Linked DNA regions of Bradyrhizobium diazoefficiens. The protein of the gene in region 2 interacts with the protein of the main gene of each other region in a pairwise test. Links are inferred from orthologs where the notes say so. Each region holds a gene or a part of one and is shown on either strand. Other genes may lie near its edges. The genes, in order: JJC00_RS37370, JJC00_RS18525 and JJC00_RS20950.

The links.
Region 1: the proteins of JJC00_RS18525 (region 2) and JJC00_RS37370 interact in binary tests that used the Escherichia coli proteins (3 or more experiments, as listed by UniProt). The link is inferred for Bradyrhizobium diazoefficiens from one-to-one orthologs.
Region 3: the proteins of JJC00_RS18525 (region 2) and JJC00_RS20950 interact in binary tests that used the Escherichia coli proteins (3 or more experiments, as listed by UniProt). The link is inferred for Bradyrhizobium diazoefficiens from one-to-one orthologs.

What each region holds. Positions count from the first base shown.
Region 1 is NZ_CP067102.1:8,003,452-8,013,729, forward strand. What follows is about bases 672-4,058. They hold JJC00_RS37370 ([protein-PII] uridylyltransferase), read left to right. Parts: upstream 672-1,068; coding sequence 1,069-3,858; downstream 3,859-4,058. Other genes in these bases: JJC00_RS37365 (OsmC family protein), read right to left, coding at 672-817; JJC00_RS37375 (methylated-DNA--[protein]-cysteine S-methyltransferase), read right to left, coding at 3,866-4,058. Outside these bases: JJC00_RS37360 (hypothetical protein), read right to left, coding at 1-267; more of JJC00_RS37365, read right to left, coding at 308-671; more of JJC00_RS37375, read right to left, coding at 4,059-4,396; JJC00_RS37380 (DUF1304 domain-containing protein), read left to right, coding at 4,444-4,848; JJC00_RS37385 (ABC transporter substrate-binding protein), read left to right, coding at 5,011-6,252; JJC00_RS37390 (ABC transporter substrate-binding protein), read left to right, coding at 6,514-7,740; JJC00_RS37395 (DUF1330 domain-containing protein), read right to left, coding at 7,800-8,225; JJC00_RS37400 (transglycosylase domain-containing protein), read left to right, coding at 8,395-10,278.
Region 2 is NZ_CP067102.1:4,003,392-4,013,161, reverse strand. The notes cover bases 4,014-6,892. They hold JJC00_RS18525 (P-II family nitrogen regulator), read left to right. Parts: upstream 4,014-5,223; coding sequence 5,224-5,562; downstream 5,563-6,892. Other genes in these bases: glnA (type I glutamate--ammonia ligase), read left to right, coding at 5,713-6,892; JJC00_RS18530 (NAD(P)H-hydrate dehydratase), read right to left, coding at 4,014-4,843. In the rest of the region: tig (trigger factor), read right to left, coding at 1-1,175; JJC00_RS18540 (multicopper oxidase family protein), read left to right, coding at 1,595-2,899; JJC00_RS18535 (GNAT family N-acetyltransferase), read right to left, coding at 2,901-3,344; more of JJC00_RS18530, read right to left, coding at 3,344-4,013; more of glnA, read left to right, coding at 6,893-7,122; JJC00_RS18515 (slipin family protein), read right to left, coding at 7,302-8,063; JJC00_RS18510 (NfeD family protein), read right to left, coding at 8,060-9,433. UniProt on the Escherichia coli protein: P-II indirectly controls the transcription of the glutamine synthetase gene (glnA). P-II prevents NR-II-catalyzed conversion of NR-I to NR-I-phosphate, the transcriptional activator of GlnA. When P-II is uridylylated to P-II-UMP, these events are reversed.
Region 3 is NZ_CP067102.1:4,474,216-4,484,106, reverse strand. The notes cover bases 2,804-5,803. They hold JJC00_RS20950 (two-component system sensor histidine kinase NtrB), read left to right. Parts: upstream 2,804-3,718; coding sequence 3,719-4,888; downstream 4,889-5,803. Other genes in these bases: ntrC (nitrogen regulation protein NR(I)), read left to right, coding at 4,898-5,803; dusB (tRNA dihydrouridine synthase DusB), read left to right, coding at 2,804-3,722. Also shown: JJC00_RS20970 (mechanosensitive ion channel family protein), read left to right, coding at 1-636; JJC00_RS20965 (CinA family protein), read right to left, coding at 643-1,254; JJC00_RS20960 (bifunctional 2-C-methyl-D-erythritol 4-phosphate cytidylyltransferase/2-C-methyl-D-erythritol 2,4-cyclodiphosphate synthase), read right to left, coding at 1,258-2,439; more of dusB, read left to right, coding at 2,721-2,803; more of ntrC, read left to right, coding at 5,804-6,340; JJC00_RS20940 (hypothetical protein), read right to left, coding at 6,503-6,649; JJC00_RS20935 (VCBS domain-containing protein), read right to left, coding at 6,759-8,909; JJC00_RS20930 (FecR family protein), read left to right, coding at 9,119-9,802; JJC00_RS20925 (tetratricopeptide repeat protein), read left to right, coding at 9,796-9,891.

The DNA.
Region 1 (10,278 bases), 4.0 Mb from region 2 along the record:
CTGCGCCAGCACGACGTAAGTCAGCGCCAGCAAGATCGTTGCCGCGTTGACCGGAAGGCTCGACAGCGCCCCCTGCGCAATGAAGGCAGCGTCATGGTCGATCGCGAGGAAGACATAGGAAGGCCCTGCCGAGATTGGCAGCGTCGCCACCAGCGCATCGATCACCGGGCCGGAGCGCTCGGTAATCACAGACGCCGACACCACGAAGGCAGCCGCAACCGCCATACGCAGCAGAAGGAAGAGGATGTAGGACAGTTCCGCAGGCATTTTGTTCTTCTTGCCTTCCCCTCAACGGGGAAGGTGGCAGCTACATCCGCTGCATCGACACCGAAACCTTCGGACCGTTCTTGATGGTCTGATAGACCACGCAATAGCGCTCGGTGAGCTTCAGCAGCAGATCGAGCTTGTCCTGCGGCGCATCGGTGTCCACTTCAAAGCGCAGGCGGATCTCGGCGAAGCCGACCGGGGTCTCCTTGTCGATGCCGAGCGTGCCGCGAAAATCGAGATCACCCTCGGCGTAGACGTTGCCGGTCTTGAGCGGCACCTCGATCGCAGTCGCGACCGATTTCAGCGTAACGCCGGCACAGGCGACCAACGCTTCCAGCAGCATGTCGCCGGAGCAGAGCTCGAGGCCGGAGCCGCCGGTGGCCGGATGCAGGCCAGCCATCGCGATCGCGCGGCCGGTCTCGACCTTGCAAGCGATGCCTTCGCTGTCGGTCGAGCCCTTGGCCTTCAGCGTGATCATCGCGGTCGTGGGATCGGTCTTGTAGCGTTCCTTGATCGGGGCCTGCATCTGGCGCAGTTCTGCGGCGTCCATTCTTGATCCCTCCCGGCACGTCATTACCTGACAAGCGGGTATAGAAGGCGATCCGTTTGGTGTCAGCCTCCGATTAATGGATGCTGCCATGAGCAGCCCGGGCGAGGGCTCAAAAAGTTAAGAAAGTCATTACGTTATGGTAGCGCCGAGGCGACGCTCGCGGATGCCCAATGCGGCCAACCGGGCCCGTCCACGGCTCATTTGAACAATGGCGGGTGACAGCGCCTGTCACCTCTTATATCCGGTGAGACATGGACAGCGTTGCGACCGAGCACAAGCCACAGGTGGATGATCGCTTCGACACCGCGCGGATCACCGCCGCGGTCGATGCGCTTGCCGAAAAGCATCAGGGCCGCGAGGACACGTTCCGCACCGCGACCGCGCAACTGCTCAAGGCCGAGCTGATTGCCGCGCGCGCCGCAGCGCAGGCAATCCTGCTGAAGGACCGCCATGGCCGCCGCTGCGCCGAGCGGCTGTGCCATGTGCAGGACGAGATCATCCGCATCCTCTATTCGGCCGCGACCCGTCATCTCTACCGCTCCCCGATTCCGAGCGGCGCGGAACGCATGGCGGTGGTGGCAACCGGCGGCTATGGCCGCGGCCTGATGGCCCCCGAGTCCGACATCGATCTCTTGTTCATCCTTCCCTACAAGCAGACTGCCTGGGGCGAGCAGGTCGCCGAAGCCATTCTCTATTGTCTCTGGGACATGGGGCTGAAGGTCGGCCACGCCACGCGCTCGGTCGATGAATCGATCCGGCAAGCGCGCGGCGACATGACCATTCGCACCGCGATCCTGGAGACGCGCTTCCTCACCGGCGACCAGCCGCTCTACGACGAGCTGGTCGCCCGCTTCGACAAGGAAGTGGTGCAGGGCACCGCGTCCGAATTCGTCACCGCAAAACTCGCCGAGCGCGAGGAGCGGCATCGCCGTGGCGGCCAGTCGCGCTATCTGGTCGAGCCCAACGTCAAGGACGGCAAGGGCGCGCTTCGCGACCTGCACACGCTGTTCTGGATCGCAAAATACGTCTATCGCGTCCGCGATACCGACGAGCTCGCCGAGCGCGGCGTGTTCGACGCGCAGGAATACCGCACGTTCCGGCGCTGCGCCGACTTTCTCTGGTCAGTGCGCTGCAACCTGCATTTCTACTCCGGCCGCGCCGAAGAGCGCCTCTCCTTCGATCTCCAGCGCGAGATCGCGGTCCGGCTCGGCTATACCTCGCATCCCGGCATGCAGGACGTCGAGCGCTTCATGAAGCACTACTTCCTGGTCGCCAAGGAAGTCGGCAACCTCACCGCCATCCTTTGCGCTAAGCTCGAGGACCAGCAGGCCAAGCCTGCACCGGTGCTGAGCCGGATGATGGCGCGGCTTCGCCCTACGCCGGTGAAGCGGCGCGTCCCTGACAGCGACGACTTCATTGTCGACAATAACCGCATCAACGTCGCCGCACCCGACGTCTTCAAGCACGATCCGGTCAATCTGATCCGCATCTTCCGCCTGGCGCAGAAGAACAACCTCGCCTTCCACCCGGACGCGATGCGCGACGTGACGCGCTCGCTCGGCCTGATCAACGCGCAGATGCGCGAGAATCCCGAGGCCAACCGGCTGTTCATGGAGATCCTGACCTCCGACAACGCCGAGATCGTGCTGCGGCGAATGAACGAGACCGGCGTGCTCGGCCATTTCATCCGCGCCTTCGGCAAGATCGTCTCGATGATGCAGTTCAACATGTATCATCACTACACCGTCGACGAGCATCTGATCCGCTGCGTCGGCTTTCTCCAGGACATCGAGCGCGGCGGCATCGAGGAGTTCACGCTTGCCAGCGACCTGATGCGCAAGATCCGACCCGAGCATCGTTCGGTGATCTACATCACGACGCTGCTGCACGACATCGCCAAGGGCCGGCCCGAGGATCATTCGATCGCAGGCGCCAAGGTGGCGCGCCGGCTCTGCCCACGGCTCGGCTTCAGCGCGGCCGACACCGAGCTCGTGGCCTGGCTGATCGAGGAGCATCTCACGATGTCCACGGTCGCGCAGTCGCGCGATCTCTCCGACCGCAAGACGATCGAGAATTTCGCCGCCGTGGTGCAGTCGGTCGAGCAGATGAAGCTGCTCACGATCCTGACCACCGCCGATATCCGCGGTGTTGGTCCGGGTGTGTGGAACGGCTGGAAGGCGCAGCTTCTGCGCTCGCTTTATTACGAGACCGAACCGGTGCTGACCGGCGGCTTCTCGGAGGTCGACCGCGGCAAGCGCCTCACGGCCGCTTACGCCGAATTCCGGCACGCCTTCGCTGAATGGCCGGCGGACGAGCTCGATGCCTATGTCGGCCGCCATTATCCGGCCTATTGGCTCAAGGTCGAGCTGCCGCGCAAAATTCGCCATGCCCGCTTCGTCCGCTCCAGCGAGCAGGCCGGCCACAAGCTCGCGATCAATGTCGGCTTCGACGAGGTGCGCGGCGTCACGGAGCTGACGATCTTCGCCGCTGATCATCCCTGGCTGCTGTCGATCATCGCCGGCGCCTGCGCTTCGGCCGGCGCCAACATCGTCGACGCCCAGATCTACACCACCACCGACGGCCGCGCGCTGGACACGATCTCGATCTCGCGGGAATACGACCGCGACGAGGACGAGGGCCGGCGCGCCACGCGCATCGGCGAGATGATCGAGGACGTGCTGGAAGGCAAGCTGCGCCTGCCCGAAGTGGTGGCGCGGCGCACCGTGCGCAGCAAGGCACGTCCCTTCGTGATCGAGCCGGAGGTGACCATCAACAACCAATGGTCCGACCGCTACACCGTGATCGAGGTGTCAGGCCTCGACCGCCCCGGCCTGCTCTACGAGCTGACCACCGCAATCTCCAAGCTCAACCTCAACATCGCCTCGGCCCATGTCGCGACCTTCGGCGAGCGTGCCCGCGACGTGTTCTACGTCACCGACCTGCTCGGCGCGCAAATCAACGCGCCGACCCGCCAGGCCGCGATCAAGAGCGCGTTGACCCATGTGATGGCCGGCGACAAGGCGGTTCAGCCGGCGGCGTGAGCGGAGCCTAAACCTCTACGCCCTCATGCCGCAGCAGCCAGCGCTTACGCTCCAGGCCACCGCCATATTTCACCAGCGAGCCATCGGCGCCGATCAGCCGATGGCACGGCAGCACCACGCTGATCGGGTTGGAGCCGTTGGCATGGCCGACGGCGCGAATGGCTTTCGGCATGTCGATCTTTGCGGCGAGCGCGCCGTAGCTCATCGTGGTGCCGACAGGGATTTTCGCAAGCGCCGTCCAAACCTTCTGCTGGAACGGTGTGCCGGCGATGCGCCATTCGATTCGCGCGAGCTGACCGAGATCACCCTCGAAGTAAGCCGACAGCGCCACCTTCATCGCCGTCGGCGCAGGCCGATCAACCAGATCGACCGCGCCGTGATGCAAACGCAGAAGTTCGCGCATGCGGTGCTCGTAATCGTCCCAGTCGAGCGCGCGCAACGCGCCGTCGGCATCGGTGACGAGCAACGCGATCCCGATCGGCGTCGCCAGGCGATCGAGGCCGAAACGTTCAGGAGTCCTGGTTGGTCGAGCAGCCATTTACGACACCTTGCATCGAAACACGCTTCGCACTTTCCATGCCGGCCATGCTACCGTCCACCCGAAAGCTGACGCTTTGGGGGCTCAACTTGATTCTCATCGCCAATATCCTGGTGGCACTTGTCGCCGCACTGCACGCTTACTTCCTGATCCTTGAGATGTTCCTCTGGGACAAGCCGCAGGGCTTGAAGGTTTTCCGCAATACGCCCGAGAAGGCCGAGATCACGAAAGTGCTGGCCGCCAATCAGGGCCTCTATAACGGCTTCCTCGTCGCCGGCCTGATCTGGGGTCTCGTCCACGGCAATCCGGCCTTCGCATTCCAGATCAAGGTGTTCTTCCTGCTCTGCGTGATCGTTGCCGGCGCCTATGGTGCGGCGACCGTCAGTACGCGCATCCTGATCGTGCAGGCACTACCGGCGGCGATTACGCTGGCTGCGCTGTTCCTGGCCTGAGCTTCTTGGCCTAAGACCTTAGCCTGAGACGCTACGGCGCAGCGCCGCGATCCTTGCGCGGCCCCTCGCGTTCCTCCACACTCTTCGGCAGCGATGGCGACCGTTGCAAGCAACGGGAAAAGACCGTCGACCGGAAAATTCCGTCAGGAGGAACAACCCAACATGAAGACTCGCAGAGCCTATCTGGCTGCCACGGCAGCGCTCGCCTTCGCGTTCTCCGTCAGCCAAGTCTTCGTAGGTCAAGCCCTCGCCCAGAAGAAATACGACACCGGCGCGAGCGACACCGAGATCAAGATCGGCCAGACCGTGCCGTTCTCCGGCGCCTATTCCGTCTACGCCAATATCGGCAAGACACAGGCCGCTTACTTCAAGATGATCAACGATCAGGGCGGCATCAACGGCCGCAAGATCAACCTGATCCAGTATGACGACGCCTATTCGCCGCCGAAGACCGTCGAGCAGGTGCGCAAGCTCGTCGAAGGCGACGAAGTGCTGTTCACCTTTCAGATCATCGGCACCGCGGCGAACGCCGCCGTGCAGAAATATCTCAACGGCAAGAAGATCCCGCAGCTCCTCGCGTCGACCGGCGCTGCGCGCTTCAACGATCCGCAAAACTATCCGTGGACCATCGCGTATAATCCCAACTACGTGTCCGAGGGACGGATCTACGCCAAGTACATTCTGAAGGAGCATCCCAACGCCAAGATCGGCGTGCTCTACCAGAACGACGACATGGGCCGTGACTATCTCGCCGGTCTGAAGAGCGGCCTCGGCGACAAGGCCGCCGGCATGATCGTCGGCGAGGTCTCCTACGAGGTCACCGATCCGACGGTGGATTCGCAGGTGGTCAAGCTGAAGTCGTTGGGCGCCGATCTTTTCTACGATGCCTCGACACCGAAGTTCGCGGCGCAGGCGATCAAGAAGGTCGCCGAGCTCGGCTGGACGCCGGTGCATATCCTCGACATCAATGCGAGCCCGATCTCGGCGACACTGAAGCCGGCCGGTCTCGACATCTCCAAGGGCATCATCTCGACGCAGTATGGCAAGGAGCCGGGTGATCCGCAGTGGAAGGACGATCCGGGCGTGAAGGCCTTCTTCGCCTTCATGGACAAATATTTCCCCGAAGGCGACAAGCTCAACACCGTCAACACCTACGCCTATTCGGTGGCCGAGCTGCTGACGCAGGTGCTGAAGCAATGCGGCGACGACCTGTCGCGAGAGAACGTGATGAAGCAGGTCGCCAACATCAAGGACTTCACGCCGAGCTTCGCGCTGCCCGGTATCAAGATCAACACCGGGCCGAACGACTACCGCGTCAACAAGCAGATGCAGATGATGAAGTTCAACGGCGAGCGCTGGGAGCTGTTTGGCCCGATCATCGAGGACAACGGACCGGCGGGTTAGCGACTGCGTAGGATGGGTTAGCGTCAGCGTAACCCACCCCTTTGGCATCCGCGGCAACAAAAGTGGTGGGTTACGCCCAGCGGACTGCGCTTCGCGCGGCCGCAAGGCTAACCCACCCTACAAATTTGCACCCTACGAACGGCCACCACCTCCCCACCTTGCGTAGCAGCAACGCCTCCTCCACACTCGCCCTCAGCGATGGCACCGGACGCACAGTGCGCCCGGGAGACCATTGGCGATAACAGACTGAGGAAATTGCGAATGAGGAATGGAATTTTGCATCTGGCCACGGCAACGGCGCTGACCCTGGCGCTGTCGGTCTCAGCGGCCAATGCCCAGAAGAAATATGATCCGGGCGCGACCGACACCGAGATCAAGGTCGGACAGACCATGCCGTTTTCAGGACCGGCGTCGGCCTATTCGTCGATCGGCAAGACCCAGGCCGCCTATTTCAAGATGATCAACGACCAGGGCGGCATCAATGGTCGCAAGATCAATCTGATCCAGTATGACGACGCCTATTCGCCACCGAAAGCCGTGGAGCAGATTCGCAAGCTCGTCGAGAGCGACGAGGTGCTGCTGACGTTCCAGATCATCGGCACGCCCGTGAACGCGGCCGTCCAGAAATATCTCAATTCCAAGAAGGTGCCGCAGCTGTTCGCGGCCACCGGCGCCTCGAGGTTCACCGACCCGAAGAACTTCCCGTGGACCATGGGCTACAATCCGAATTACTTCGTCGAGGGCCGCATCTACGGCCAGTACATTCTGAAGGAGCATCCGAACGCGAAGATCGGCGTGCTCTATCAGAACGACGACCTCGGCAAGGACTATCTGAACGGCATCAAGGCCGGCCTCGGCGACAAGGCCGCCAAGATGATCGTGACCGAAGCGTCCTACGAGGTGTCCGATCCCACAGTCGACTCGCAGATCCTCAAGATCAAGGACGCCGGTGCAGACCTATTCTTCAGCGCCACCACGCCGAAGCAGGCCGCGCAGGCGATCAAGAAGATCGCCGAGATGGGCTGGCATCCGGTGCAGATCGTCGACATCAACGCCACCTCGGTCGGCGCGGTGCTGAAGCCGGCTGGCCTCGATGCCGCCAAGGGCCTGATCAGCGTCAATTACGGCAAGGAGCCGCTGGATCCGACCTGGAAGGACGACGCCGGTCTGAAGAAGTATTTCGACTTCATGGCCAAGTACTATCCGGACGGCGACAAGGATTCGAACTTCAATACCTATGGCTACGGCACCGCCCAGCTCCTGGTCCACGTGCTGAAGCAGTGCAGTGACGACCTGACCCGCGAGAACGTCATGAAGCAGGCCGCTTCACTGAAGGACGTCGCCACCGACGTCGTGCTGCCCGGCATCAAGGCCAACACCTCGGCGACCGACTACCGCGTCAACAAGCAGCTTCAGATGATGAAGTTCAACGGCGAGCGCTGGGAGCTGTTCGGACCGATCCTGGAGGACGCAGGCCCGGCGGGCTAGTGGTTGAATTCTGAAATGCAATCGGCGGCCTGCGGGCCGCCGATTTTGTCTGGGGGCGCCTACGTCGGTATCTCCCCAAAGCTCTTCCCCACCGGCAACACCGCGTGCCGGATCAGGCGCGAATCCTCCACCGCGGCCTGGCGATGCTTGACTGCCTCGCGATAGACGGGGTCGCGTATCATCTCGACGAAGGCGGCGACGCTTGGGTATTCGGCGATGAAGCAGTGATCCCAGCGCTCCTCCTGCGGGCCGATCAGCATCAGCTCGAACCGACCCTGCCAGACGATGCGGCCGCCGAGGCGTTCGAACACCGGGCCGCTTTCGCGACCATAGGCCGCATAGGCTTCCGCGCCGCTGGCCTTGTGGCCGTCGGCATAGGCCGCGTCCTTGCGCAGCCGCACCAGATTGAGCATGTGGATCGGCCCGGGGCGGTCGTTGTCCCGGAATTGCGCAAAGATTTCCTTGGTCGGATCGATGTGGCCCATGCGTGGGGTTCCCTCTCCTTGATGGCCGCGATCCTAGCGCTGCCGTGGAATGAGCGGAACTGCGGCCTGGGAATGCCGCACCTCCTAATCGCGCGTTAACGTCGGGGTAACCGGGCCTTAAACAGCGACCGCTAGCGTGCGGCGGGGCGGGATGACCGGGCGTTTGCGTATGGGGTCGGGAAAGAAAAAGGGTGGGCGGAAGGAGCCGCTGTTCGGCTTGCCCGCAGCGCTTGCCGATCTGCGCCTGACGGCGGCGGACCGCGTTCCCGGCGGCGGCGACGACAAGCCGAAAAAGTCCTCCACCAAGCGCAAGACCGAAATATCCGACGACGAGCCGCCGCGCGAGCGGAAGGCGCAACCGAGCCGCAGCGGCGCCAAGCGCCGGTCGAAATCATCCATCAGCGCGGGCCTCGGCCGCCTCGTTTATTGGGGCGCCGTGCTGAGCCTGTGGGGCGTGATCGCCGTGATCGGCGTCGTGATCTGGGTCGGCGCCCACCTGCCGCCGATCCAGTCGCTGGAAATTCCAAAACGCCCGCCGACGATCCAGATCGTCGGCATGGACGGCAGCCTGCTGGCGCAGCGCGGCGAGATGGCCGGCGCCAACGTGTCGCTGAAGGACCTGCCGCCCTATCTGCCCAAGGCTTTCATCGCGATCGAGGACCGCCGCTTCTATTCGCATTTCGGCATCGACCCCGTCGGCATCTTGCGCGCACTCGTCACCAACGTGCTTCATCGCGGCGTGTCGCAGGGCGGCTCGACGCTGACGCAGCAGCTCGCCAAAAACCTGTTCCTGACCCAGGAACGCACCATGGCGCGCAAGCTGCAGGAGGCGGAGCTCGCGATCTGGCTGGAGCGCAAGCATTCCAAGAATGAGATTCTGGAGCTCTATCTCAACCGTGTCTATTTCGGCTCCGGCGCCTATGGCGTCGAAGCCGCCGCGCAAAAGTATTTCGGCAAGCCGGCCAGGAGCGTGACCATCGCAGAGGCCGCGATGCTGGCGGGCCTGGTCAAATCGCCCTCGCGCCTCGCCCCGAACCGCAATCCGGAAGGCGCGGAAGCGCGCGCGCAGATCGTGCTCGCGGCGATGGCGGATGCCAAGTTCATTACCGAGGCGCAGGCCCAGGCTTCGATCGGCCACCCCTCCTACAATGTGAAGCCGGTCGGCGCAGGCACCGTGAACTACGTCGCCGACTGGATCGGCGAGGTGCGGGACGACCTCGTCGGCCAGATCGACGACAGCATCAAGGTCGAGACCACGATCGATCCAAAACTCCAGGCCGTGGCCGAGGCCGCCGTCATCGACGAGCTCGCGGCCAAGAGCGTGAAGTTCAATGTCAGCCAGGGCGCGCTGGTGGCGATGACGCCCGACGGCGCGGTGCGCGCCATGGTGGGCGGCCGGAACTATTCCGACAGCCAGTATAACCGCGCGGTCACCGCTAGGCGGCAGCCGGGCTCGTCGTTCAAGCCGTTCGTCTATCTGACGGCCATGGAGCAAGGCCTGACGCCCGACACCGTGCGCCAGGACGCACCGATCGAGGTCAAGGGCTGGAAGCCCGAGAACTACACCCATGAATATTTCGGCGCGGTGACGCTGACGCAGGCGCTGGCGATGTCGCTCAACACCGTCGCCATCCGCCTCGGCCTCGAGGTCGGGCCGAAGAACGTGGTGCGCACCGCCCACCGGCTCGGCATCTCCTCGAAGCTCGAGCCCAACGCCTCGATCGCGCTCGGCACCTCGGAAGTCTCTGTGGTCGAGCTGGTCGGCGCCTATGCGCCGTTCGCCAATGGCGGCTTCGCAGCCGTGCCGCATGTGGTGACGCGGATTAGGACGCTCGACGGCAAACTGCTCTACATGCGCCAGGCGGACGAGCACAACCAGGTGATCGAGCCGCGCTATGTCGGCATGATGAACACGATGATGCGGGAGACGCTGATCTCCGGCACCGCGAAGAAGGCCGAGATCCCAGGCTGGCAGGCGGCCGGCAAGACCGGCACCAGCCAGGATTACCGCGACGCCTGGTTCATCGGCTATACCGCCAACCTCGTTACCGGC
Region 2 (9,770 bases):
ATCGAGCGGGCGCGCTCGATCACGGCGCGGCCGACCTCGTCGTCGGTCACGGTGATCTTGTTCTTCTCGCCGATCTCGGAGAGCACGAGGCCGAGACGCACGCGGCGGTCGGCGATCTTGCGGTACTCTTCCTTCGCCTTGTCCTCGGTGGTGTCCTCGTCGGCAAAGGTCTTGCCGGCGGAGTCCATCTCGGCCTTGACCGAGTTCCACATCAGATTGAACTCCTCGTCGACCAGCGAGGGCGGCGCCTCGAAGCGATGCGCCTCGTCGAGACGGTCGAGCAGCGCGCGCTTGACGCGCTGGCGCGTTGCACCGGCGTATTCGGCAACCAGCCGCTCGCGCGCGGCTTCCTTGAGCTTGTCCAGCGATTCCAGGCCGAGCGTCTTGGCGAACTCGTCGTCGATGGTGAGATCCTGCGGCGCCTCGATCAGCGTCGCTGTGGTCTCGAACTCGGCCGGCTGGCCGGCGAGCTTCTCGCTCATGTAGTTCTTGGGGAACGACACCTTCAGCGTGCGCGTCTCGTTGGCGCCGATGCCGATCAGCTGTTCCTCGAAGCCGGGGATGAAGGTGTTGGAACCGATCGCGACCTGGATGCCCTCGCCGGTGCCGCCTTCGAAGGCTTCGCCGTTGATGGTGCCCTTGAAGCCGATGGTGACGCGGTCGCCGGAGGCAGCCTTGGCGCCCTCACCCTTGTCGGCATAGCCGCGGTTGGTGTCGGCGATGCGCTTGATCGCTTCGTCGACGTCCGAATCGGAGACGTCGGCGACGGGCTTCTCGACCTGGAAGGTCTTGAAGTCGGCAAGCGCGATGGACGGCACCACTTCGATCGCGACCGTGTAGGTCAGGTCGGTCTTGCCATTCAGCAGTTCCTCTACTTCGGCCTGCTCGGTCGGCATCGTGATCTTCGGCTCGGTTGCGAGTTTGAAGCCGCGCTCGGAGAACAGCTGGGTGTTGGCGTCGCGAATGGTCTGGTCGATGGTCTCGGCCATCACCGAACGGCCATAGACCTTCTTGAGGTGAGTAACCGGCACCTTGCCGGGACGGAAGCCGTTAAGGCGCACCTTGTCCTTGAGGTCGACGAGCTTGGCGCCAGCCTTGGCGTCGAGATCAGACGCGGGAACGCTGATCTTGAACTCGTGCTTCAAGCCTTCCGAGAGGGTTTCTGTGACCTGCATGGCGTCCAATCTTCTTCTCGTTCGGTCCCGGCACGCGCGCGTCGGGACGCTGTCATCAATCGGTCCGGCGCGCGAGGCCAGTGCCCCTGCGCCGGTGGGTTCAATCAGAACCGGCTCCATACGGAAAAACATCCGCAAGGAGCAGGCCCTTCGGTAATCCGTGCAAACGCTGAAAGCGCTTGGTGCGGGCGGAGGGACTCGAACCCCCACAACTTTCGTCACTGGAACCTAAATCCAGCGCGTCTACCAGTTCCGCCACGCCCGCGTAAATTTGCATCAAGACCGGCCGCGATGCCGCGAGCGGCGGGCTTATAGCATGTGCCCGCCTGTTCGCAGCAAAAAAATGGCCTGATGGAGGCACCCTTCAGGTAGGCACGATGGCTGGACTTATCCAGCGCGGCGTGGTCCGGATCGCGCCTATGAAACCGCGGATTTTCGACCCGAGCAGACGCGAAGTCCTGGCCGGCCTTGGGGCTTCTGCCGCGGGCCTGTTTGGCGGCGGCGCAGCACCAGTCGCGACCACCCAGCTTGCGCTCCAGGCCCGCCCCGCGACCCTGGCTTTGAAGCCGGATCAGCCCCCTGCACCGATCTGGGAGCTGGCCGCCGTCAGCCATCTCGGCAACGTCCGTCTTAGGCGCGGCGACCTCTGCGAGGTGACCTTCCGCAATACGCTGCCTGTCCCGCTTGCGCCAACCTGGTACGGCCTCAATGGCGCGGCGGTGGCCGATCCCCTGCGCGGGCGCGCGCCCACCGCGCCTGACGCGACCGAAACATCAATTATTTCAATACCAAGCGCCGGAACCCTGGTAGCCGACTTTCGCCTCTTTGAAGACCGCCTGAAGCAGCCTGCACGCCCGCTTCTTGTCGTCGCCGAGGAGACCAGCCGCATCGCCGTCGATCGTGACGAGGTCCTGCTGATCGAAGAGTGGCGCGTGAGGCCGGATGGCACCGCGTTGCCGCCGGGCCAGGATCCCAAGGACACGACCCCGCTCTACACGCTGAACGGACGAACTTCATTTGAACTCTCAGCCGCGGTCGGCGAGCGGCTGCGGCTGCGCTTCATCAACGGCTCGCAACGTTCTGTTCTGGCGATCAAATTGGAAAACCACGAGGTCCACGTGATGGCGCTGGACGGACAGCCGACCGAGCCGTTCCCGGCCCGCAACGGCGCCCTGGTGCTGGCCCCTGGCGCCCGCGCCGACGCCTTCGTCGATGCAGCCATATCGGCCGCGTTCGTGCTGCATGACGGCAAGCAGGCGAGCCCGATCGGGCACCTCACCATCTCGGGCAACCTGGAGCGACGCGCGGCCCTGCCGCCGCCACAGCCGCTGCCCTCGAATGACCTCCCCGAAAAGCTCGATCTGAAAGGCGCCCTGCGGTTCGATGTCGCGCTCGGCGCCCTCGACGCCGGATGGACACGGACCGCCAATTTCTCCACCGCCTCGGCTCCCGCCTTCCGCGCCAGGGCGGGCCGGACCATCGTGCTGGCGGTGCAGAACCCCGCCCCCATCACCATCGTCTTCCACCTGCACGGCCACCATTTCCGTTTGCTCGACCGGCTCGACGATGGCTGGAAGCCGTATTGGCTCGACACGCTCGCGATCGAACCCGGCCAGACCCAGCGCATCGCCTTCGCCGCGACCTGGCCGGGACGATGGCTGATCGAATCCGTCGTGACCGACTGGTCCGCGCCGCGGCTGGTGCGGTGGTACGGTGTGGAGTGAGCTATCGGCTCGTTCGCGTCCAGACGTACCGAGCGTCGGACTCCTTCTCCTCGTTACGCGCCCCGTCGGTCTCCTCGGCCAGGCTGAACCCGCGCGCCTCATAGAAGCGCCGCGCCGGCACGTTGCGCTGGAAGGTCCAGAGCTCGAGCCTTTCGGATGCGCCTTTGGCAATGTCGAGCAGTTCCGTGCCGACGCCGCGGCCCTGCGCGGCGGGACGAACGTAGAGCTGCTCGATCCAGCCGTCACGAAACGCGATGATCCCGCGCAGTTCATCGCCGTCGAAGCGTCCCCAGACGCGGCAGGTCGGAAAGACACGCTCGCGGTAGAACCAGTGATCCTCGTCCGGGGTGTGCAGCCCAACGAGCCACGGCATCGCCCGGTCAAACGCGGCCCGATGGACCTGCGCCGCCGCGCCCATGTCGGTGAGCGCGAGCGGCCGGAGCATCAGTACTCGATCCCGAGCGCGTTATAGATCCGCCGGTGCACGGCCGGCAGCGTCTCAGTGAGATCTTCGGCGATCAAGCCCGGCCCTGCTTCGCTTCCCGCCTCGCCGTGCATCCAGACGCCGATACTGGCGGCCTCGAACGCCGGCACGCCTTGCGCCAAGAGGCCAGCGATGATGCCGGCGAGCACGTCGCCGGCACCTGCGGTCGCGAGCCAGGGTGGCGCGTTGGCGGCGATGGTGGCCCGGCCGTCGGGCGCGGCGATGGTGGTGTCGGGGCCCTTCAAGAGCACGACGGCGCCGGAGCGTTCCGCGGCGGCGCGCACGCGCTCCAGCTTCGAGCGGCCTGGAGTCTTGTTGCTGAGGTCGGAGAACAGCCGTGGAAACTCGCCCTCGTGCGGCGTCAGCACCACCTGGGCCTCAGCCGCGGACTTGATCGACTCAAACAGCCGCTCGGGACTTGCGGCAAAGCTCGTCAGCGCATCCGCATCGAGCACGACATGGCGCCGCGCCGAGATCGCGGTGTGAACGATATCGCAGGCACGATCGCCGACGCCGGCGCCGGGGCCGATCATGCAGGTGTTATAACGCTTGTCATCGAGCAGCTCGCCGAACTCGATCACGGTGTCGACGGGTCGAACCATCACGGCGGTTAGCGCGGCTGCATTGATCGCGAGCGCATCGCGCGGGGTCGCAAGCGTCACCAGGCCCGCGCCGGCGCGCAGAGCGCCGCGAGCGGCAAGCCGCGCAGCGCCGGTCGCGGCCGCATCGCCGGAGACCGCCAGCACATGGCCGCGCGCGTATTTATGGCCGTCGATGCGCGGCACCGGGAAAGCAGCGCCCCAGAAATCCGGATCGTTCTCGAAGGTCTGTGGCGCGATCTCGTCGAGCACCTGGGCGTCGATCCCGATGTCGGCGACGCGCACGCGGCCGCAATGCATGCGACCGGGCAGCAGCAAATGCGCGGGCTTCTTGCGAAAGAAGGTGACGGTCTCGGTGGCGTTCACCGCGACGCCCAGCACGGCCGCGCTGGTGCCGTTGATGCCGCTCGGCAAATCGACCGCCAGCACCGGCGCGCCATTGGCATTGATCGCCTCGATCATCGCGCGCGCCTCGCCGTCGATGGGACGGCTCAAGCCCGCGCCGAACAGCGCGTCGATGATCAGCGCAGGTCTTCCGATCGCCTGCGGATTGAACGGCAACACCGGTTGCTTCCAGCCGCGGGCGGCGGAGGCTGCGTCGCCCTGAAGCTGGTCGCGCTCGCACATCAGGATGACCGAGACCTCGCGGCCTTGCGCGGCGAGTTCGGCGGCTGCGACAAAACCGTCACCGCCATTGTTGCCGGGGCCGGCCACGATCAGGATCGACCCCTCCTCGACCAGCGCGTTGGCGGCTTCGGCGACCGCCTGGCCTGCGCTCAGCATCAGCTTGAAGCCAGGCGTGCCGGCCGTGATGCTGAGTTGATCAGCCCGCTGCATTTCCGCGGTGGTTAGAACTTCCATGCCACTTCCCTGGTCTTAAACGCCTTTTCAACAGGCACGTTCCGCGCCGATCCACCCCGCGGAGCAACGAACTGCACAGATATTGAACCGTTTGCCTATTTCGTAGTCTGCGGTATTTTGGGTCGATCGGCTCCACCTATCAGAGATGCTCGTTAAAAGGCTGATAACGCTCCATTAATCAGGGCATTTGCAACTTGGCATAGACCCTGCTTTCGAGGAAGCCGCTTCGGTTCGTCGTGCTCACTGACATTATCTGGGTGTGGCCGGCCGTTGTTGCCGGGCTGGTCAGGTCCCGGCATAGCGAAGACAAAATCGTGCGTGAGATAAAGCGCATCCTGACGAAGACGTTGCTATTTGATCGAAAGGCCGGGAGGCGCGCAGTGAAGAAAATCGAAGCCATCATCAAGCCGTTCAAGCTCGACGAGGTGAAAGAAGCGCTGCAGGAAGTCGGCCTTCAGGGCATCACCGTGACCGAGGCCAAGGGTTTTGGCCGCCAGAAAGGCCACGCCGAGCTGTACCGCGGCGCAGAATACATCGTCGACTTCCTGCCCAAGGTGAAGATCGAGATCGTCATCGGCGACGACCTGGTCGAGCGCGCGATCGACGCGATCCGCCGCGCCGCGCAAACCGGACGCATCGGCGACGGCAAGATTTTCGTCTCCAACATAGAAGAGGCGATCCGCATCCGAACCGGCGAATCCGGGCTGGACGCTATCTGAGCCGGGTGCTATCCCGAATCTTGCGACACTCTGAAAGAAAAAAGGCTGCTTCGGCGGCCTGATTTCGTTTGTGCGGTTGCGCCAACTCGCCGAAAGCGAGAACGAATCTGCTCATCTGGAAACCGACCCGCAGAGCCAAAAGGGGTATGCATGAAGACCGCCAAAGACGTCCTGAAATCGATCAAGGACAACGACGTCAAATACGTCGACCTGCGCTTCACTGATCCGCGCGGCAAGTGGCAGCACGTGACGTTCGACGTCAGCATGATCGATGAGGACATTTTCGCCGAAGGAACGATGTTCGACGGCTCCTCGATCGCCGGCTGGAAGGCGATCAACGAGTCCGACATGTGCCTGATGCCCGATCCGGTGACCGCGACGATCGATCCGTTCTTCGCCGAGACCACCATGGTCATCACCTGCGACGTGCTCGAGCCGACCACCGGCGAGCCGTACAACCGCGACCCCCGTGGCATCGCCAAGAAGGCCGAAGCCATGGTGAAGTCGATGGGCGTGGGCGACACCGTCTTCGTCGGCCCCGAAGCCGAGTTCTTCGTGTTCGACGATGTTCGCTTTTCGAGCGGCCCCTACAACACCGGCTTCAGGCTCGACTCCTCGGAGCTGCCGACCAACACCGACACCGAATATGAAGGCGGCAATCTCGGTCACCGCATCCGCACCAAGAGCGGCTACTTCCCGGTCCCGCCGCAGGATTCCGTGCAGGACATGCGCTCGGAGATGCTGGGCGCCATGGCCAAGATGGGCGTCAAGGTCGAGAAGCATCACCACGAGGTCGCTTCCGCCCAGCACGAACTCGGCATGAAGTTCGACACGCTCACGCTGATGGCCGACCACCTCCAGATCTACAAATACTGCATCCACCAGGTCGCGCACATCTACGGCAAGACCGCCACCTTCATGCCGAAGCCGGTCTTTGGCGACAACGGCTCGGGCATGCACGTGCACCAGTCGATCTGGAAGGACGGCAAGCCGGTGTTCGCCGGCAACAAGTATGCCGACCTGTCGGAGACCTGCCTCCACTATATCGGCGGGATCATCAAGCACGCCAAGGCCATCAACGCCTTCACCAACCCGTCGACCAACTCCTACAAGCGTCTGGTCCCGGGCTATGAGGCGCCGGTGCTGCTCGCCTACTCCGCGCGCAACCGCTCGGCCTCCTGCCGCATCCCCTACACCGCTTCGCCGAAGGCCAAGCGCGTCGAGGTTCGCTTCCCCGATCCGCTCGCCAATCCCTATCTCGGCTTCGCCGCGATGTTGATGGCCGGCCTCGACGGCATCAAGAACAAGATGGATCCGGGTCCGGCGATGGATAAGGACCTCTACGACCTGCCGAAGGAAGAGCTGAAGCAGATCCCGACCGTCTGCGGTTCGCTCCGCGAGGCGCTCGAAAACCTCGACAAGAACCGCGGCTTCCTCAAGGCCGGCGGCGTGTTCGACGACGACTTCATCGACGCCTATATCGAGCTGAAGATGACCGAAGTCGAGCGCTTCGAGATGACCCCGCATCCGGTCGAGTTCGACATGTACTATTCCGGCTGATCGGCTCGAACAGGAAACGGCAGGCAAAAGGCGCTCCGAGAGGAGCGCCTTTTCGTTTTGGCGCATGATCCGGAAAAGTGCGCAGCGGTTCTCCGAAAGGAGCATGCTCCAGCAATAACCTTGAGCGCGATGACGATTCATCCCAATCTCATCGCGCTTGAGGCTGCAGGACCTCCCGGCTACGGTTGCTCACGCCGCGGCATCAAATGATCGAGCAGGCCCGTCGGCAGCGGAAACACGACGGTCGACGACCGCTCGCCCGCGATGTCGTGCAGAGCCGCGAAGTAACGCAGCTGCATCGCCTGCGGCTCCTGTGCCAGAATGCGGCCGGCCTCGACGAGCTTTTCGGCGGCCTGCTGCTCGCCCATGGCGTTGATCACCTTGGCGCGCCGCAACCGCTCCGCCTCGGCCTGCTTCGCAATCGCGCGTATCATCGTTTCATTGATGTCGACGTCCTTGATCTCGATACCCGTGACCTTGATGCCCCAGACGTCGGTCTGCTTGTCGAGGATCTCCTGGATGTCGGCGTTCAGCTTGTCGCGTTCGGCCAGCATCTCGTCGAGATCGTGCTTGCCGAGCACCGAGCGCAGCGTGGTCTGGGCGAGCTGGCTGGTCGCGGCCATGTAATCGCCAACCTTGATGATGGCGCGCTCGGGATCGACGATACGGAAGTACAGCACGGCGTTGACCTTGACCGAGACGTTGTCGCGCGAGATCACGTCCTGGGGCGGCACCACCTGCACCATCACCCTGAGATCGACCTTGACGAGCTGCTGCACGACCGGAATGAGGATGACGAGGCCCGGCCCCTTCACCCCGGCGAAGCGGCCGAGCGTGAAAATGACGCCGCGCTCGTATTCCCTGAGAATGCGAACGGCCTGGGTGAGAAACATGACGACGAGCAGCGCAAGCACCGCATAGATCGAATATTCAATCATCAGAGTTGACCTCCCTCGCCACCGGCCGGGCTCGGACGCCGGACCACCAGCGTTAAATCGACGATATTGGCGACCTCGACCGTCTCGCCCGGCCTGAAGCTGTCGGCGCCGCGCGCCTGCCAGCGTTCGCCATGCGTAAAGACGTGACCTTCGGTCTCGTTCCAGTCGAGGACCTGGGCGGACAGGCCGCGCATGGCTTGCGCGCCGACCCGGGTCGGGGCGTTGCGGGCGCGCCTGAGCGCGCCGAGCACGACGAGAACAAAGCCGGTGAACATCGCCGCGACGACGGCAATGACCGACCATGACAGCCGGTAGCCTGGCGCTTCGACCCGGACCAGCATGAGCGCTCCCAGCACGAAGGCGACGACGCCGCCAAGACCAATCACCACGGTTGGACTGAACGCCTCGATGGCCAGCAACGCGATCCCGACGAGCATCAAGCCGAGGCCCGCATAGTTGATCGGCAGCAGGTTGAGGGCATAGAGGCCGACCAACAGGCAGATCGTCCCGACCACCCCCGGGGCGACCGCACCGGGCGACACGAACTCGAAGATCAGGCCGTAGATGCCGACCATCAGGAGAATGAAGGCAACGTTGGGATCGGTGATGACCGCCAGAAATCGGGAGATCCATCCGGGGTCGACGACTTCGACCACGGCGTCCTTCGTCGCGAGCCGCTGCGTCTTGCCGCCTGCGACCTCGACCACGCGACCATCGATCTGTCTGAGCAATTCGGCCGGATCGCGCGCGACGAGATCGATGACCTTTTCCTGCAACGCGCCGTTGGCCGAGAGCGTGGCCGCTTCACGGACCGCCTTCTCGGCCCAATCGGCGTTGTGATTGCGCAACTCGGCAAGGCTGCGGATGAGGGCGACAGCATCGTTCGTCACCTTTGCCGTCATCGCGTCTTTCGGCTCAGCCGTCTTGTCCTTGCTGTCCTTGTCGGGTGTGCCGCTCGGCAGGCCCGGGAGCGGACCGCCAATCTGCACCGGCGTCGCGGCACCGAGGTTGGTACCGGGCGCCATCGCCGCGATATGGGTTGCATAAAGAATGTAGGTCCCCGCGCTCGCCGCATGAGCGCCCGAGGGCGCGACGTATCCCACCACGGGAACGGAAGAACCCAGCACATCCGCGATGATCTCACGCATGCTCGAGTTGAGACCGCCGGGCGTGTTCATTTTCAGAATCACGACCTCGGCGCGCCGCGCGGCTGCCGTGGCCAAGGCCTCCTTCACGTAGCTCGCCGACGCCGGTCCGATGGCTCCGTCGATCGTGACAGTGACTGCAAGACGGCCGTTCTCCTCCGCCGCTCCGGGACGGAGGCAGAGAGCAAGAGCGACGACGCCGATCGCCGCTATGAGGGCCGCCTTCATGATCCACACGGCAAGGGCTCCCTTGCCAGACATATGGTGGTCGGTTCGCGAACCTCAATGCGGCAGCATGGGTTGCTGCGATTGTGCAATGCAATGGATGGGATCGAAATGCATCGGCCGCGCGCCGTCAGCTACACCGTCGCACCGTAGAGATGTATGTCGGGCCCCGGCACCGTCGATTTTCGTTCTGCATCTGACTCCACTTCGTTCTCAAAGAACGAATCGGAATCGCGAAAATCGGCGCGTCCCAATCGTTGCTGATTGGTTTATTCAGTCCGAGATATTGCCGTCACCACCGGCGACCATTTCACCAGCCGCAACGGTCAATCTGCAAATC
Region 3 (9,891 bases), 470 kb from region 2 along the record:
CACCGGGTCGATCCGCTCGTGACCCTGTTCGTGTCCAGCGTCACGCGTTACGGCGTGCTGGCGGTGGTCGGCATCGCCGTGCTGCAACTCTTTGGCATCCAGACGGCGAGCCTCGTCGCGGTGTTGGGCGCAACATCACTCGCCATCGGTCTGGCGTTGCAGGGCACGCTGTCCAATCTCGCCGCGGGCGTCATGCTGCTGCTGTTCCGGCCCTTCCACATCGGCGATGACGTCGAGGTCGGCGGCAAGGCCGGCAAGGTGAGATCGCTGTCGCTGTTCATGACCGAGCTGGTCGCGCCCGACAACACGCAGATCCTGCTGCCGAACGGCCAGGTCTGGGGTGCCGCCATCATCAATCATAGCGCCTATCCCGGCACGGGCGAGGTCAAGGTGACTTTTCCGGTCAGGGCGGGTTCGGCCAATACGCTCGCCGACCGGATCCTGAAGGAGCTGCGCGATGATCCGCGGGTCGACGCGCGGGCCGCGCCGTCGGTCAATGTATCGAAGGTGATCGCCACGGATCCCGTGGCACCGGTCGTAGAGTTGACGGTGAGCGCGAAGGTGAAGCCGTCGGATGCCGATGCGGTCAAGCAGCGCGTGCTCGATCACGCGAGCGCGCTGCTGGCAGCTGCGTAAGGCGCCTCAACCCCGCGGCGATCGCGGCGGCCTTCGCTTCGCGACGTGCCGGCGCGGCGTTCGTGTGACGCGCGGGCGCAGGCGGGTTGCGGCGGTGGCGCGGCGCGGCTTGGCCGCGGCCTGGGGGCCGCGGGCGAGATCCATCAGCATGCGCAGGGCCTCGACCACCGAGCGCTGACGCACGGCGGTGCGGCCGATCGCGCCAAATCGCTGCTCGCGATGAACGATGCGGCCATCGCGCGCGGCAACGGCGAAATGCACGAGGCCGACCGGCTTGCCGGGCGTGGCGCCACCGGGGCCGGCAATGCCGGTGATGGCAACCGCGAGATCAACGCCGGCACGCTCCAGTGCGCCGACGGCCATGGCGGTCGCGGTCTCCTTGCTGACCGCGCCGAAATTGGTGAGTGTGCTGGCCTCGACGCCGAGCATCGCGCGCTTGGCGTCGTTGGAATAGGTGACGAAGCCGCGATCGATGACATCAGACGAACCGGGAATATCGGTCAGCGCGCCGGCGACCAGGCCGCCGGTGCAGGACTCGGCGGTCGCGATCGTCAGCTTGCGCATCCGGCACAGATCGAGCAGCGAGCGGGAGAGGGCGCGTGCGTCGCTGCCGCCCATGGCCTAGACGCTCCAGGGCAGGCGGATGGTGGCGCTCGCGGTGGCCGCGATGCCTTCCTCACGGCCGGTGAAGCCGAGCCGCTCGCTGGTCGTCGCCTTCACCGCGACGCGGGAGATGTCAACGCCGGAGATCTCGGCAATGCGCGCGCGCATGGTGTCGCGCAGCGGGCCGATCTTCGGCCGCTCGCAGATCATCGTGACCTCGAGATTGGCGACGCGGCCGCCGCGCGCCGTCACGCGCTCGATGGCGTATTTCAAAAACTGATCGGAGGAGGCGCCCTTCCACTTCGCATCGCTCGGCGGGAAGTGCGAGCCGATGTCGCCGTCGGCCAGCGCGCCGAGGATCGCATCCACCAGCGCATGAAGGCCGACATCGCCGTCGGAGTGGGCGAGAAAACCCTTGGTGTGCGGCACACGCACGCCGCAGAGCATGAGATGGTCGCCTTCGCCGAAGGCGTGGACGTCATAGCCCGTGCCGGTCCTGATGTCGCCGAGCAGGCTGGCCAGACGCGCTTCCTCGCGCGCGAAATCTTCGGGGGTGGTGAGCTTCATGTTGGCAACATCGCCTTCAAACGTCGCAACCGTCAATCCCGCCCATTCGGCGATCGCGGCATCATCGGTGAAATCGCTTCGTCCGTCCTTTGCCGCGCGACGATGCGCTTCGAGGATGACATCGAAACGAAAGGATTGCGGCGTCTGCGCGATTCGCAAACTTGCCCGGTCCGGCGTGTCCTCGACATTGCCGTCCGCGCTCGTGACCTTGATGGTGTCGGTGACGGCGACGACGGGGATCGCCGCACCTGTGCGGCTTGCCGCCGCGATCGCGCGCGAGATCACGCCGGCCGAGACGAAGGGACGCGCGGCATCGTGGATCAGGACGATGTCGGGCTGGTGCCTGGCGAGCGCTTCGAGACCGGCGAGCACCGAGGCCTGACGCGTCGCGCCGCCATTGGTCGGCGCCTCGTGCTTCAAGCCTGCGACCGCTGCCGTGAACATGGCGCCGTCGTCCGGGTTCACCACCGGCTGCACGGCGAACACGTCCGCGTGGGTGCTGAAGGCTTCCATGGCGCGGTAGATCACGGGCACGCCGCCGATCTCACGATATTGCTTCGGCCCGCCCGCGCCCGCGCGCAGGCCACGTCCGGCCGCGACAAGAACGACTGCGGTGCGCTGTGATTTCGCCATAGGACTCAAATATTGAACTGTTAAGGGATGCGTCGGGCGTGGGGTGATTGCCGGCATGCCTCTAGCACGGCAGGCCCGCAAAAAAAGGGGGTTTCCCGGGATTGTGGGATTCAGCATTTTGCTGCACTGCACTTGAAAGATCTGCAGAACTGTCTAAACTGTAGGCATGACGCTTGACTGCACAAGAATTGTGCGCAAGATAGGCCATGGCAGGCGCGATGAGGCCCTGTCCACTGAACGAGACCCCTGTGACCGGCCCGGCAAGTTCAGGCTCTAAGCCGTTGAAAATAGGCGATATTGAAATCGCTACCCCGGTCTTCCTGGCACCGATGTCGGGAGTGACGGACTCACCCGTCCGCCGGCTGGCCGCCGAGCTCGGCGCGGGTCTGGTCGTCTCCGAAATGACGGCCAGCGATGAGCTCGCCAATGGCCACCGGATGTCGCGGTTGCGCTGCGAAGCGACCGGGGTCGGGCCGCACGTGGTCCAGCTCGCCGGCTGCGAGGCGCACTGGATGGCCGAAGGCGCCCGGATCGCCGAGGCCGAGGGCGCCGATATCATCGACATCAACATGGGCTGTCCGGCCCGCCACGTCACCGGGGGCCAGTCGGGCTCCGCCCTGATGCGCGATCTCGATCATGCCGTCAGCCTGATCGAGGTGACGATTGCTGCCGTGAAGGTTCCGGTGACGCTGAAGATGCGGCTCGGCTGGGATGACCGCACCCGCAACGCGCCGGAGCTGGCGCGTCGCGCGGAGGCCGCCGGCGTCAAGCTCGTCACCGTCCATGGCCGCACCCGCTGTCAGTTCTACAAGGGCGAGGCCGATTGGGATGCGATCCGCGCGGTGCGCGAGGCCATCTCCATTCCGCTCGTCGTCAACGGCGACATCACCACTTATGAGAAGGCGCTCGCGGCGCTCGAAGTCTCCGGCGCCGATGCCGTGATGATCGGCCGCGGCGCGCAGGGCCAGCCCTGGCTGCCCGGCGAGATCGGCCGGCGCCTGAATGGCGGGGCGGCAGAAACGACGCCGTCGCTCGCGACGCAGCTTCATTATGTCCGCACGCTCTATGAGGGCGTCTGCGCGCTCTACGGCCTGCGCGTGGGCCTCAAGCATGCGCGAAAACATCTCGGCTGGGCGCTCGATGTCGCGGCCGAAGCGAGCGGCACGCCGGTCGAGACGCTGAAGGCCTGGCGCCAGAAGATCCTGACGTCCGAGGATCCGGGCCTCGTGCACCAGTCCCTGCAGGATGCGTTCGACGATTTCGCATGGAGCGCTGCTGCATGACCTCAGCCGCTGACCATCGCAAGCCGTCCGACAGCGACGCGATCCTGGATGCCTTGCCCAATCCCGTGCTGATGATCGGGCCCGACGGCAAGATCGTCGCCGCCAATATCGCGACAGAAGCCTTCTTCGATATCTCGACGCAGTTCTTGAAGCGGCAGTCGTTGAAAGAGCTGGTGCCGTTTGGCAGTCCCTTGCTGGCGCTGATCGACCAGGTGCGCTCGTCGAATTCGCCGGTCAACGAATACAAGGTCGATCTCGGCACGCCGCGCATGGGCGGCGACCGCCAGGTCGATCTGCATGTCGCGCCGCTCACCGAGCGGCCCGGCCATATCGTGGTGATGCTCCAGGAGCGTTCTATCGCCGACAAGATGGACCGGCAGCTCACCCATCGCAGCGCCGCCCGTTCGGTGATTGCGCTCGCGGCCATGCTGGCGCACGAGATCAAGAACCCGCTCTCCGGCATCCGCGGCGCGGCGCAGTTGCTCGAGCAGCAGGCCTCCTCCGAAGACCGCATGCTGACCCGCCTGATCTGCGACGAAGCCGACCGCATCGTGACGCTGGTCGACCGCATGGAGGTGTTCGGCGACGAACGACCCGTGGTGCGCGGCCCCGTCAACATCCATTCGGTGCTCGACCACGTGAAGCGGCTGGCGCAGTCGGGCTTTGCCCGCAACATCCGTTTCATCGAGGATTACGATCCGTCGCTGCCGCCGGTGCTGGCGAACCAGGACCAGCTGATCCAGGTGTTCCTCAATCTGGTGAAGAATGCCGCCGAAGCACTGATCGACGTTCCCGACGCCGAGATCCAGCTCACCACCGCGTTCCGCCCCGGCGTGCGCCTGTCAGTCCCCGGTCAAAAATCCCGGGTATCCCTGCCGCTTGAATTCTGCGTGAGGGACAATGGACCAGGCGTGCCGGACGATCTTCTGCCCAATCTGTTCGATCCCTTCGTGACCACCAAGCAGACCGGCTCTGGCCTCGGTCTCGCGCTGGTCGCCAAGATCATCGGCGATCACGGGGGCATCATCGAATGCGAGTCTCAGCCGCGAAAGACCACCTTCCGCGTGCTGATGCCGATGTATTCCACATCGGTCAAACACGCTGATCACAGCAGTCGCGACGGCTCTGCCGGGAAGTCGTCGTCTGCATCACAGGGGGCAAAATGAGGATTAACAATGCCCGCAGGTAGCATTCTCGTAGCTGATGACGACACCGCCATCCGCACGGTTCTCAACCAGGCACTTTCCCGGGCCGGGTATGAAGTCAGGCTGACCGGCAATGCCGCGACGCTGTGGCGCTGGGTCAGCCAGGGGGAGGGCGATCTCGTCATCACCGACGTGGTGATGCCGGACGAAAACGCCTTCGATCTGCTGCCGCGGATCAAGAAGATGCGGCCGAATTTGCCCGTCATCGTCATGAGCGCGCAAAACACCTTCATGACGGCGATCCGCGCCTCGGAGCGCGGCGCCTATGAATACCTGCCCAAGCCCTTCGACCTGAAGGAGCTGATCGCCATCGTCGGCCGTGCGCTCGCCGAGCCGAAGGAGCGGGTCGCGACGCCGGACGACGACGCCGAGATGGAGGCGATCCCGCTGGTCGGGCGTTCGCCGGCGATGCAGGAAATCTACCGCGTGCTCGCACGCCTGATGCAGACCGACCTCACCGTGATGATCACGGGCGAGTCCGGGACCGGCAAGGAGCTGGTGGCGCGCGCGCTGCATGATTACGGCAAGCGCCGCAACGGCCCGTTCGTCGCGGTCAACATGGCGGCGATCCCGCGCGACCTCATTGAATCCGAGCTGTTCGGCCATGAGCGCGGCGCCTTCACCGGAGCCAACACGCGTGCCTCCGGCCGGTTCGAGCAGGCCGAGGGCGGCACGCTGTTCCTCGACGAAATCGGCGACATGCCGATGGAGGCGCAGACCCGCCTGCTGCGCGTGCTGCAGCAGGGCGAATACACCACGGTCGGCGGCCGCACCCCGATCAAGACCGATGTGCGGATCGTCGCAGCCTCCAACAAGGATCTGCGCGTGCTGATCCAGCAGGGTCTGTTCCGCGAGGATCTGTTCTTCCGCCTCAATGTCGTGCCGCTGCGCTTGCCACCGCTGCGCGAGCGTATCGAGGACCTGCCGGACCTCGTGCGCCACTTCTTCACACTCGCCGAGAAGGACGGTCTGCCGCCGAAGAAGCTCGACACGCTGGCGCTGGAGCGGATGAAGCAGCACCGCTGGCCCGGCAACGTGCGCGAGCTTGAAAACCTCGCCCGTCGCCTTGCGGCGCTCTATCCGCAGGACGTGATCACGGGCTCCGTCATCGACGGCGAACTCGCGCCGCCCTCGGTCAGCCCGGGCGCGGCGGTCCAGCAGGGCGTCGACAATCTCGGCGGCGCGGTGGAGGCCTATCTCTCATCGCACTTCCAGGGCTTCCCGAACGGCGTGCCGCCGCCGGGCCTTTATCACCGCATCCTCAAGGAGATCGAGGTGCCGCTGCTCACGGCCGCGCTCGCCGCCACCCGCGGCAACCAGATCCGTGCCGCCGATCTCCTTGGTCTCAACCGCAACACGCTGCGGAAGAAGATCCGGGATCTCGATATCCAGGTGTATCGGAGCGGGGGCTAATTTCGGAGCGGTGGCTCAGCTCCCCCTACCAAAGGTGAGCTGAGCCTGTCCGGATCGCGCTGGCCTGTGTGGCTGACGCGGTGAGCAGAAGTCCGAGCCGGGCTCAAATGTTCCGCGGGAACGTTCGAATTCGTCATTCGGCCGCAGCGCGCAGTGTCGCACCTATCTGATCAGCCGGACCACGACCGGCTGGATATTGGCCATTTCCGCCGTCTGGTCCTGCCTGCTCGGGCCATTGACCAGGAGGTCAGAGGCCACGATCAGCAGCAGCACGGCCGACACTATGATCGCGAGAAAGAATCTATCCATGCCGGGTCAAGCCGGAACGACATGATTCTGTTCCGGGACATTCGCAAACGATCCGCCATTACCTGTGAATGCGCGGCAAACACAAAGTCCGCCGGCCGGAAACCGGCGCTCAGACGATCAGATCGTGCTGCGGCGGATGGAACCCGACGGCGGCCGCCTCGTGTGGGCCCGCGTCGTGCCCGACCGAGTGTAGGTCGTCCGGCGGAATTGCCGTCGGATGAGCGGCGTCGGCGAAAGCCGCCTGGACGACCTCGGCGGACGATGCCGGCGTCGGGGCCGCAGGGGCGGAGCCGAAGCTTTCCTTGAACCGGAACGAATCGGCCTCCGCCGCGCCCTGGATGGTCACGCTCACCGTCTGGGGCGTTCCGTCGATCGTGGTCACGATGAAGCAGTCGGTCAGCGTATCGCAGGACCGCAGGGCCTCCACCGCCGGGTTGCCCGGATCGAGCGTGTAGGTCCAGGTGCCGTCGGCCGTCATGGTGAAGCTGCCGTAGCCGTGCTCGCTGGCCTGAGGGCACGTCGTCGCCGTGAAGGTATCGTCCGGATTGTCCACGTCCTTGTCGCTCAAGGTGCCGCTGGCGCTGGGCGGCGGCAGGCAGGAGTTGCTCGGTTCGGTCACGCATCCGTGGGTATCCCCGCAGATCGTCGCCGCGTCGTTGCTGCCCTCGATCGTGATGCTCACCGATTGCGCGGTCCCGTCCGCCGTCGTCACCGTGAAGCTGTCGGTGAGGTTCTGACCGACGTTGAGCGCCTGGACCGCGCAATTGCCGTTGTCGAGCGCGAAGGTCCAGTGCCCGTCGGACGTCATGGTGAAGGTGCCGTAGCCGTGGTCGCTGGTCTCGGGACAGGCGACCGCGTCGAAGTCGTTCGAAGGTCCGTCGACGTCGACGGCGGTCAGCACGCCGCTGGCGGTCGGGACGCCGTGGTCGGCGTTGTGGACCCCGCCAGCCTCGACCACGCGTCCATGCGTGTCGCCGGAGACGACGGATGGATCGCCCGCGCCCTGGATGGTCACGGTGATCGTCTGCGGCGTGCCGCCGATCGTGGTCACGGTGAAAGTGTCCGTCGTCGTGTCGCAGGCCTTCAGCGCGAGCACGGCCGGATTGGCGTCGTCGAGCGTGTAGGTCCAGTGCCCGTCGGTCGTCATGGTGAAGGTACCGTAGCCGTGGTCGCTGGCGTGGGGCGTGCTCACCACGGTGAACGTGTTGGCGGGATCGTCGACGTCGGCGTCGGTCAGCGTGCCGCTCGCGGTCGGCGCGGCATGGACGTCGTGACCGGCCGCGAAGGCCGTGGCGGCCATTGCGGTGGCGGCGACCGATCCGGCGGTGGCGCCGGAGATCACGGACGCGTCGTCCGTCCCGTTGATGTCGATGGTGAAGCTCTGGCTCGCTGAGGCGAAGCCGTCGGAGGCGGTGATCGTGAAGTTGTCGGCGCTGGGAGCCTTCAGCGCGTTGATGGCGTCGTTGTTGGGCACGTAGGTGTAGGCGCCGGTATGGCTGTTCACGTAGAGGATTCCGAACGAGCCCGGCTTCTCCACGTCGAAGCTCGCGCCCGCCACCGTGAAGGGACCGACGATCCCGCCGGCGATGCCGAAGGTCGGCGCGCCGCCGGAGCCGAAGCTCGAGGCCGAGAAGCTGCCGCTGGATGCGGAGAATTCGTCGAACCTGATCGTGTCGATCTCGACCGGAGCCGATCCGAGGTTCAGGGTCGGTGCCGAATGGATCGGCGCGTCCGGGACCAAGCTCGCCGGCACTACCAGTCCCTCAAGGGCATGCGGCGCCGTCGGCCCGTTCGGAGCCTCGAAATTAATCGGCTGCGGCGACGGATCGGCGGTTTCGCCGGGCGGCGTGCTGGAGCCGGCCGGCCCGTGCTCCCGCGAATAGTTCGCGAGCACGTCCTGTTGCTGGGCTTGCAAGTCGTCCATCTGCGACGCGTTGTTGGCGAGCTGGGCGAAGCTGACCGAGGACCCGGTCTTGCTCAGGACGACGGTCTGTCCGGGATCGTCGACGATGATGTGGCGCGGCACGGCCTCCTTGGTGACGAGCTCGAAGGAGCCGTGCGCGAAATCCTTGTAGGTGATGCTGTCGTGGTCGAACAGCGCGACGTCCGGATCGGCGCCCCACGCCTCCTTCAGCGCGGACAGGATCAGCGCCACGAACGAAATCCCGCCGGTCAGCGACGCGACGCCGAGCCGGCTGCCGGGCGGCGTGCGTCGTAGACCGTCGAAGACCCGTGCCGGCGACATCGCCACGTCTCGCATGTTGTCGTTTCGGATCGCGCCGATGCCGCCGCATCTGCCCGCATTGCACGCTCGGAAATACGCCATTTCGGCGGACGCCGCGCAGCATGAACGCGGGCCCGACTGACTATTAAGTGGTAGCCCGAAGCCCGATCTGGCCCGTCTCGCGTGGCTCTGCCATCATTCGCGGGGCGCGATGATGGGGCTCTTCTCGCGAAGGGAGAAGCAGCATGGACGGGCGACGGACGATGGTGGGCCTCGCGGCCCTGCGGCTCGGCTTCCTGTGTCTCGGCTTCCTGTGTCTCGGCTTCCTGTGTCTCGGTTTGACCGCATCCCGGACGGCGTCGGCGCAGAACGCGCCGCCCTCCGACGTCAAACCGATCGGCAAGATCGTGATGATCGTCGGCAAGGTGGCGGTCGAGCACGCCGGCACGGCCGTCTTCCAGACCGCCCTTTCCAACGACAAGGCCGCCGTCAAGGTCGGCGACCCGGTCTACCAGGGCGACGTGGTCAAGACCGGCGCCGACGGCAAGCTCGGCATCAATTTCGCCGACGGCTCTTCGTTCAACCTGTCCAGCAACGCCAGCATGGAGATGAACGAATTCGTCTACGACCCGGGCGCCAAATCCAACGCGAGCCTGTTCAACCTGACCAGGGGGACGGCCACCTTCGTGGCCGGAGCCGTCGCCAAGAGCGGCGACATGAAGGTCGACACTCCGGTGGCGACCATGGGCATCCGGGGCACCACGCCCCACATCGAGGTCTCCGACGACGGCACCGTCAGGTTCTCCACCCTGATCGAGGAGGGCAAGGACAAGGTGCTGGACAAGAGCGGCGTTCCGAAGCGCAGGGCGGCCGCTCCGGCGCGGGAGCGGAGGGCCGAGCGTACGCCCGGCATCTGCCGCGGATGCTGAACGCGCGCCTCGCGGCGGCGTCGATCGTGATCCTGCTGCTCGCGCCGGCCGCCGCACAGAAGCTGAAGGAAGGCCAGTTCCGGAACGTC